DNA from 4 places in the Agromyces atrinae genome. Region 4 is predicted to be linked to each of the others. Evidence: predicted binding sites of a transcription regulator. Region 4 holds the regulator's gene; each other region holds the start of a gene.
What was found. The regulator LexA, encoded in region 4, represses DNA repair genes until DNA is damaged. The targets are predictions, from matches to a motif close to TCGAACANNTGTTCGA.
Positions count from the first base shown of each region.

Region 1: BJ972_RS12305 (HNH endonuclease signature motif containing protein) is a predicted target of LexA. The motif match lies at 1,423-1,438, and genes of this name have one in related genera.
Region 2: BJ972_RS12935 (HNH endonuclease signature motif containing protein) is a predicted target of LexA. The motif match lies at 1,417-1,432, and genes of this name have one in related genera.
Region 3: imuA' (DnaE2-dependent mutagenesis accessory factor ImuA') is a predicted target of LexA. The motif match lies at 1,275-1,290, and genes of this name have one in related genera.

Region 1 is NZ_JACCBI010000001.1:2,634,274-2,636,461, reverse strand. Features, by position in the region: gene BJ972_RS12320 (sensor histidine kinase) at 1-60, shown strand, start outside; gene BJ972_RS12315 (response regulator) at 57-716, shown strand; gene BJ972_RS12310 (GNAT family N-acetyltransferase) at 683-1,288, opposite strand; gene BJ972_RS12305 (HNH endonuclease signature motif containing protein) at 1,441-2,188, shown strand, end outside.
Region 2 is NZ_JACCBI010000001.1:2,762,467-2,764,654, forward strand. Features, by position in the region: gene BJ972_RS12935 (HNH endonuclease signature motif containing protein) at 1-1,414, opposite strand, end outside; gene BJ972_RS12940 (exodeoxyribonuclease III) at 1,708-2,188, opposite strand, start outside.
Region 3 is NZ_JACCBI010000001.1:689,624-691,811, reverse strand. Features, by position in the region: gene BJ972_RS03390 (DNA polymerase Y family protein) at 1-513, opposite strand, end outside; gene imuA' (DnaE2-dependent mutagenesis accessory factor ImuA') at 510-1,181, opposite strand; gene BJ972_RS03380 (SOS response-associated peptidase) at 1,384-2,082, shown strand; gene BJ972_RS03375 (DnaJ domain-containing protein) at 2,106-2,188, shown strand, end outside.
Region 4 is NZ_JACCBI010000001.1:1,013,478-1,015,665, forward strand. Features, by position in the region: gene BJ972_RS04930 (histidinol-phosphate transaminase) at 1-417, opposite strand, end outside; gene BJ972_RS04935 (LysM peptidoglycan-binding domain-containing protein) at 468-845, opposite strand; gene lexA (transcriptional repressor LexA) at 1,106-1,798, shown strand; gene metE (5-methyltetrahydropteroyltriglutamate--homocysteine S-methyltransferase) at 1,862-2,188, opposite strand, start outside.

The DNA.
Region 1 (2,188 bases), 1.6 Mb from region 4:
CTCGCGGCGACACTGCCGCTCGCGTCATCCGCCCTCGATACCCGCCGGGAGAACCCATGACGACCGTGCTCGTGGTCGACGACCAGTCGCTCATCCGACAGGCGGTGAGTGAGATCCTCACGCACGAATCGGGCATCTCGGTCGTCGGTGAGGCCGTCAACGGACGCGAGGCGATCGCCCTCGCGACGTCGCTGCGGCCCGACATCGTGCTCATGGACATCCGCATGCCGGAGGTCGACGGCATCGAGGCGACGGCCGCGATCTGCGCCGATCCCGACCTGTCCGAGACGCGCGTGCTGATCCTCACGACGTTCGAGGAGGACGAGTACCTCGTCGCGGCGCTCCGAGCCGGGGCGAGCGGCTTCATCGGCAAGGGCGCTGAACCCGACGAGATCGCCCGTGCCGTGCGGTCGGTGCACGCGGGCGATGCGCTGCTCTCCCCCACGGCGACGCGCGCCCTCATCTCGAAGTTCCTGCAGCCGGCGTCGTCGCTGCCGACGCCTCCGGAGCTCGCGATGCTCACCGATCGCGAGCGCGAGGTGCTGCTGCTCGTCGCGCGCGGGCGGTCGAATCAGGAGATCGCCGACGACCTCGTGATCTCGCCGCACACGGCGAAGACGCACGTCAACCGCATCATGTCGAAGCTCTACGCGCACGATCGCGCGCAACTCGTGATCCTCGCCTACGAGAGCGGGCTGCTCGCGCCCGGGGCGTGAGAACGCGCCTCCCACTCCGGACGGAGAATCGACATGACGATCGCATCGATGCGCTCGCCGTCGAAGACGAAGGCGTCACGGCGAGTGCCCTCGACGACGAATCCGCTGCGCTCGTAGACGTGTCGGGCGCGGGGGTTGAAGGCGAAGACCTCGAGCTCGATGCGGTGGAGCGGCAGCGTCGAGAAGGCGTGGTCGAGGAGCAGCGAGGTCGCCTCGGTGCCGAGTCCGCGGCCGCGACCGCGCGGGCCGATGAGCACCCGGAAGTTGCACGACTCGTCGTCGGACGACCAGTCGTTCAGCACGACCTCGCCGACGCACTCGTCGGTCGCGCGATCGATCACGGCGAGGTCGAGGCGGTCGGTCTGGTCCGCGCGCGAGGAGTACCAGTCGCGCGCCTTCTGGTCGAGTTCGGGGCTCGTGCCGAGGGTGTCGGCCGTCGAGTTCGCCGAGCCCGTGAGGCGGATGACCTCGGGGTCGGCGAGCACCGCCCCCATCGCTTCGATGTCGCGCGGAGTGAAGGGGCGCAGGGTGACGGATGCTCCGTGCAGAGTCGGCTTGTCGGCGAAGGTCACGTGGTCGAGTGTAGGGCGGGTGTGGATAACCGGGTAAAGCGGTGTCACTCTTTGGTGCTGATGAGAGGAGGTTTTTGTGCGCAGGCGGCGAGTTATCCCCAGGCTTGTCCTCGGGGCGAGCGGATGTCAGTGGTTCGAACTAGTCTTCTAATGTGATCGATTCGACGGGTGGGGCGGGCGGTATGCCCGAGGGTGCTGATGGTGCGCTCGAGCCTGCTGGCCCGCGGGGCGTGACGATCTCGCAGGCCGAGCTGCTCGACATGGTCATGACCGATGCGGAGCAGTTCGCGTTCGAGACGAACCGCATTGCCGCACGTCGTCTGGCTTCGATCGGGCGGGCGATTCGGATGGCCAGGGAGAATCCCCACATCTACGTCTTGCCCGAACTCATGTCGCGTGCCGAAGCGCGTGACTGGGCCGTGCGTGCCGCGGCGACCGAGCTGTCGATGCGGTTGCTCATTCCAACGGCGACCGTGTTGAACGAAGCGTCCGAGGCCCACACGCTCGCGGCGCGACTGCCGAAGCTGTGGCTCGAGTTCCTCGACGGGGCCACGTCGTACCCGATCGTGCGTGCCGCCGTCGAAGCCATCACCGGGTGGGACGATCACGACGCCGTCGCCCGGTTCGATACCGAACTCGCCGGAATCGCCGGACGCGTCACCGTCGCATCGTTCCGGTCTCGGGCGAAGCGGCTCCGGGACCGTCTCAGTGCTGCGACCCTCGCCGAACGCCACCGGCGTGCGCTCACCGAACGGCGGGTCGTCTTCGAGGATGCACCGGAGGGGATGATGTGGCTCCACGCCCTCATCCCGGCCCTCGACGGGGCCAAGATCCGTGCCCGCTTGAATGCGACCGCCAAGCAAGCCTCCCGGGCGTCGGGCGAGACCCGCACTCGTGATC
Region 2 (2,188 bases), 1.7 Mb from region 4:
CGGGTCCGTCTGGGGGCGCGCTCGAGGTGAGGAGGTGCTCGAGAGTTGCTCGAACGTCGGCGCTCTTCTTCGTTTCGGGTGCCTGTTCGGGTCTCGGTTCGGGTGTCTGTTCTGGCCCGAGCGACGTGGTGTGTTTGAGCGTGTGGTCGGGTGGGCAGAGTGGTGCCAGGTTGTCGATGTCGGTTCTGCCGCCGTGAGCCCAGTCGTGGATGTGGTCGATATCCGAGGTGGCGGCCAAGCTGTTGCATCCGGGGCGGCTGCAGCGTTGGTAGGTGAGGGTGAGCCAGTCGCGTTGTGCCTGTGATGGTCGGTATTGGGTGCGGTCGAGGTAGAGCGGTTCCGCGGTGATCGGGTCGACGATGAGGCGACGGAACGCGGTCGCGGTGTCGAAGATCTGGCGGGCAGTCTCGGTGCTGATCGGTCCGTATCCGTCGATCGTGGCGACGTCGAGCCAGGGGTGCTCGGGCAGACCTGATGCGGTGGGTGGCGGTGTGGGAGTGGTGCGCGCATCACGGACGGGCTTCTCCAGGAGTCCCGCGATGAGCGGCACCGTGACGAGCACACGCGTCTGCACGGCAGTGGGGGTTCCGGCGCCGGTGAGCCAGGCGGAGAACTGGTCGGCGCGCAGCTGATCGCGAGTGCGGGTCTCACCGGTAACCCGGGAGGCTTGCTTGGCGGTCGCGTTCAACCGGGTGCGGATCTTGACTCCGTCGAGGGCCGGGATGAGGGCGTGGAGCCACATCATGCCCTCGGGGGCGTCCTCGAACACGACCCGTCGTTCGGTGAGCGCACGCCGGTGGCGTTCGGCGAGGGTTGCGGCGCTGAGGCGGTCGCGCAGGCGCTTCGCCCGGGATCGGAACGATGCGACGGTGACACGTCCGGCGATTCCGGCGAGCTCGGTATCGAACCGGGCGACGGCGTCGTCGTCGTCCCACCCGGTGATCGCTTCGACGGCGGCACGCACGATCGGGTACGACGTGGCACCGTCGAGGAACTCGAGCCATAGCTTCGGCAGTCGTGCCGTGAGCGTGTGTGCCTCGGCGGCTTCGTTCAACACCGTCGCTGTCGGGATGAGCAACCGCATCGACAGCTCGGTCGCCGCGGCCCGCACCGCCCAGTCCCGAGCTTCGGCACGAGACAGCAACTCGGGCAGCACGTATATGCTCGGGTTCTCCCGCGCCATCCGAATCGCCCGACCGATCGTCGCGAGACGACGTGCGGCAATGCGGTTCGTCTCGAACGCGAACTGCTCGGCATCGGTCATGACCATGTCGAGCAGCTCGGCCTGCGAGATCGTCACGCCCCGCGGGCCAGCCGCATGATCGGGAGCGCCGGAAGCACTGTCCAAGGCGCCATCGAGCGCACCATCAGCACCCTCGGGGCCACCGCCCGCCTCGCCCGTCGATTCGATCACATTAGAAGGCTAGTTCGAACCACCGACATCCGACCGACCCCGCCGACCCCCTGTGGATAACTCGCCGAACCACGGGGATTTGAGGGGGAGATGGGTCTCAATCGACATCCGTCACGTACACGGATGCTGCGGAATCAGTGCTGCTTCGGCGCGTCGCGGGCGAAACGCGGCGTTCGCGTCGGTCTGCAGCATCCGCGCGCACGGCTGCCCGACGGGAAGGGGAAGGGGAAGGGGAGGAGAAGGGGAAAGGGAAAGGGAAGGCGAGAGCTCGGGAAGAGGGGCCGCAACCCAACTCAGAAAATCATCGGCCGATCATCGTCATCCCCGTCGAGCTCGAGGTCGACGACGACGGGAACGTGGTCGCTCGGCGCATCGCCCTTCCGCTCCTCGCGGTGGATGGACGCCCCGGTGACGGCGTCGGCGAAGGCCGGGGAGCCGAGCACGAAGTCGATGCGCATGCCCTCGTTGCGGGGGAAGCGCAGCTGCTTGTAGTCCCAGAAGGTGTATCCCTCGGGAACCAGGGGGCGCACGACATCCGCGACGCCAGCCGCTTCGAGGGCGGCGAACGCCGCGCGCTCGGGCTCCGACACGTGGGTCGACTCGCCGAGCACGAAGCTCGGGTCGCCCATGTCGGCGTCGAGCGGCGCGACGTTGAAGTCGCCGACGAGCGCGAACGGCAGCTCGGGGTTCGCGGTGACCTCGGCGCGCGTGTAGTCGGTGAGCGCCCGGTACCAGTCGAGCTTGTACGCATAATGCGGGTCGCCGAGCGCACGG
Region 3 (2,188 bases), 320 kb from region 4:
GGCGACGATGAAGACAGGGGGCTGCGCCTGATCGCTCCCGGGCACCCTGATCGCCGCACGAGCGGCCTGCTCGGCCGCCAGGAGCCCGTCGGCGACACCGACGCAGGCCTCGACCGCCTCGGCCTCGCGAACGGTCGCGAGAAGTGCCCGAGCGGCTTCGGCTTCGCCCCCGTAGTACCGGGCCGGCCCTCGAGCCCGCATCGCGAGCGCGCCCGGCCGCACGACCTGCACGGCGGGGACCGCTTCTTCGACGACGCGGAGCACGGGCTCGAAGGCCCGCGCATCGAGCGCGACGTCGTACGGCAGCACGATGACGTCGGGACAGCGGTACTGCGCCTCACGCACGCGGAGACCCCGGATGACGCCCTCACGCCGAGCGGATGCCGACGAGGCGAAGACGAGACCCTTCTCGATGAGCGCGACGGGGGCGTCGGGGGAGAGGCGCTCTGCGGTGATCGCCGCGATGACGGGCCAGTCGGGGCACCACAGCACGATCGTTCGGTCGGCGGTCATCCTGCGGCCCTCTCAGGGAGCGGGATCATGCGCAGCCGACCGTCGTCGGGCTCGGCGGAGGGCCGGTGCCCCGGTCGCGACCGTTCGGGCAGCCACAGCTCGGTCTCGCGTGCGCGTTCGAAGCCGCCTCGCCCGGCCACGCGCACCGTCGCCCGTCGGGAGTCGAGCTGGCCGTGGCCCCGGCCGAGCCCGCCCCACGTGCTCTCACCGAGACTCACCCGGGCCTCGGTCTGCGGCCAGTTCCCGTCGACGACGAGCGTCGTGCCCCGTTCGCGGAGCCGGGCGGCCAGGCGGGACGCCTCGCCGGGGGTGACCCGGTCGAGTGCCTTGACGGCGACGACGGGGATGACGTCGGCGAGAGCCGCAACGACCTCGAGCCAATGCCGCCCGGGGCGAGGGACGAGGACGAGGCGATCCAGGTCGATGCCGAAGCGGGTTGCTGCTTCGATGCCGAAGTCGGGGAAGCCGACGACCGCGCACCACCGGCCGGCCTCGGACGGTCCGGCGAGGAAGCTCATGATGAGGCTCGTCGATCCCGCGACGCTGTAGACCGAGCCCTCTCGCATGCTGCCGCCGAGGGCGCGAGTGAGCGCCGGCGTCGTCGGGACGGCTCGGGAGTCGAGCTTCGTCGCCTGCATGCCGCGGATGCGGGACTGGAGTTCGCGCACGGTGTCACCGCGTGCGCCTACACTCGCCCTACCGTCTCGTGAGACACCGTCGTCGACGGCTATCGAGGGGGCGAGCGAGGTCATACTCCATGTTCGAACACATGTTCGAATGCGTCAAGTCCGCCCGGTGTGTCGCGCTCCACCGATGTGTCGACCGGCCCGCGTCCGGGCTCCTGTCAGTGCGGGCCGATAGCCTGTCGGCATGTGCGGACGCTTCGTCATCTCCGATACGGCCCCCGATCTCGTCGCTCTCTTCGACATCGATGAGGCGGGGGAGGCCCTGCCCGATCCCTCGTGGAACATCGCACCGACCGACCCGATCGCCGTCGTCCTCGAGTCGAACAAGGGCGGCCCCGTCGTCAGGCGGCTCGAATCGGCACGATGGTCGCTCGTGCCGAGTTTCGCGAAAGAGCTCACGCTGCCATACCCGACGTTCAACGCGCGCGCCGAGGGCATCACCGAGAAGGCGAGCTTCCGTGCGTCCGTCGCGTCCAAGCGCGCCCTCATCCCCGCCGAGGGCTACTACGAGTGGCAGACCGTCGAGAAGACGAAGACGCCGTTCTTCATCCACCCGCCCGAGGGCGTCCTGGCGTTCGCCGGACTCTACTCGTGGTGGCGCGATCCGACGAAGGCCGATGACGACCCCGCGCGCTGGGTGCTCTCCGCCACGATCCTGACGACCGACGCGACCGGTGCCCTGGCCGACATCCACCCACGCACCCCGGTCATGCTGCCCCCCGAGTACTGGGACACCTGGCTCGACCCCGAGACCGAGGGCGACCAAGATCTCGTCGACGCGGCCGTCGACGCCTCGCACGAGGTCGTCTCCGGGCTCGAGCTGCACGAGGTCGCGCCCCTCCGCGGCAACGGTCCCGAACTCATCCTCCCGCTCCAGCCCTAGCCGCTCGGCGGCATAATCGAAAGATGCCCGTGTTCCCGCCTGCAGACGCCTATCGCGTGCTCGGCGTGGACGAAACAGCGTCCGACGACGATCTCCGACGCGCGTA
Region 4 (2,188 bases):
GTCGTCGGCACGAGGCACGCCGATCCACCGGGTGTCGGTGCCGCCCGCGAGAAGCGGGTACATGGAGTACGTCGGCGTGAAGCTCAGCACCGAGCGGCCCGGGCCGCCGAAGGCCTGGAAGATGTGCTGGAGCACCTCGTTCGACCCGTTCGCGGCCCAGATCTGATCGGCCACGAGGCCGTGGCCGAGATAGGCGGCGAGTTGCTCGCGCAACTCGGTGAACTCACGATCGGGGTAACGATTGAGCGTGAGGATCGCGGCCGCGAGCCGCCCCAGCACGTCGTGGGCGACAGCCTCGGGGATGGGATGCGTGTTCTCGTTGACGTTGAGCGCGACGGGCACCGTCTTCTGGGGTGCACCGTACGGGGTCTTACCGCGCAGATTGTCGCGCAGCGGGAGGTCGTCGAGAGAAGTCACCCGATCAGCCTAACGAGCGTGACGGCCGCCTCTGTGCGACCGTGCCCGAATCAGTAACCGAGAGGAACGGCGATCTGCTGACCCGGTTCGAGCGACGAGCTCGTGAGGCCGTTGAGGCTCGTGATCTCGGCGATGACGTCGCGCGGGTCGACCGTCGGCGCGAGCGACTCGGCCAACGACCAGAGCGACTGACCCGGCTCGATCGTGACGTAGCGGAACGAGACATCGGCGCTGGAACTGCCGGCCACCGCGGGAACAGCGCTCAACCCCGCGAAGAGTGCGACGGCGACGACCGGTACTGCGGCCAGGGAGGTGAGCACGATGCGCCCGCGTCGCGTGAGACGCAGACGGGTACGCGGGGCGACGGATCGACCTGCGTCGACACCACTACCGATAACGAACGGGCTGCTGGCGATAACCGTGCTCATGTCACACCTCCTGAGTGTTCGCATGCGGCCCTCGGCCGGGAGAGCCGCATGCGAAGATGTATTCCGAACCTATCTTCGATTATTCGAAAGTTCAAGTACTTCTTCGGAAGATTTCGGTTCTGAGATCGCGACACACTCGAAGAGATGTTTGTCTCGGTCGAACGGCGGCGATACAGTTTCGAGTACCTGGTGACATTCGATCAGGGACCACTGACACTCGGCCCGCCCACGACGTGCGGAGCCCGGAGAGGGGCACACCAGTGAGCAACGACACCGACGCCGAACGGCCGGCGCGCACGCGCCGTCGCAAGAGCCTGAGCGCGAAGCAGCTCTCCATCCTCGAGTTCATCCAGCGGTCGGTGAGCCAGCGAGGCTATCCGCCGAGCATGCGCGAGATCGGCGATGCTGTCGGGCTCGCATCGCTGTCGAGCGTCACCCATCAGCTCAACCAGCTCGAGCTGAGCGGCTATCTCCGCCGTGACCCCAACCGCCCGCGCGCGCTCGAGATCCTCATCGACGTGCCTCAGAGCGAGGGCACGACGACCGACGTCGACTCCTACTCGAGCACGCCCATCGGCGACGCCGCGATGGTCCCCCTCGTCGGTCGCATCGCCGCCGGCATCCCGATCACCGCCGAGCAGCAGATCGATGAGGTGTTCCCGCTCCCCCGGCAGCTCGTCGGCAAGGGCGAGCTCTTCATGCTCAAGGTCGTCGGAGAATCGATGATCGACGCGGCCATCTGCGACGGCGACTGGGTCGTCGTGCGCGCGCAGAAAGAGGCGGAGAACGGCGAGATCGTCGCCGCGATGCTCGACGGAGAAGCGACCGTCAAGGTGTTCCGGCAGCGCGACGGCCACACGTGGCTCCTCCCCCGCAACAGTGCCTTCGAGCCGATCCTCGGCGACGAGGCCGACGTGCTCGGCAAGGTCGTCGCCGTGCTCCGCGCCGTCTGACCGACACGAACGAGAGAACGCCCCCGGCACCGAGCCGGGGGCGTTCTGTCGTGCTGATCGCGTCTACGCGTCGGCGAGCTGTGCGCGCACGGCGCGCGTGGCCTCGAGGATGTTGCGGAGCGAGGCCACCGTCTCGTCGTATCCGCGCGTCTTCAGTCCGCAGTCGGGGTTGACCCAGACCTGGCGCTCGGGGATCGCGGCGACGGCCTTCTCGAGGAGCGAACGCACCTCGTCGACGCTCGGGACGCGCGGCGAGTGGATGTCGTACACGCCCGGACCGATGCCGTGGTCGAACCCGCTCGACTGCAGGTCGTCGACGACCTCCATGCGACTGCGCGCGGCCTCGATGCTCGTGACGTCGGCATCGAGGTTCTGAATGGCGTCGATGAC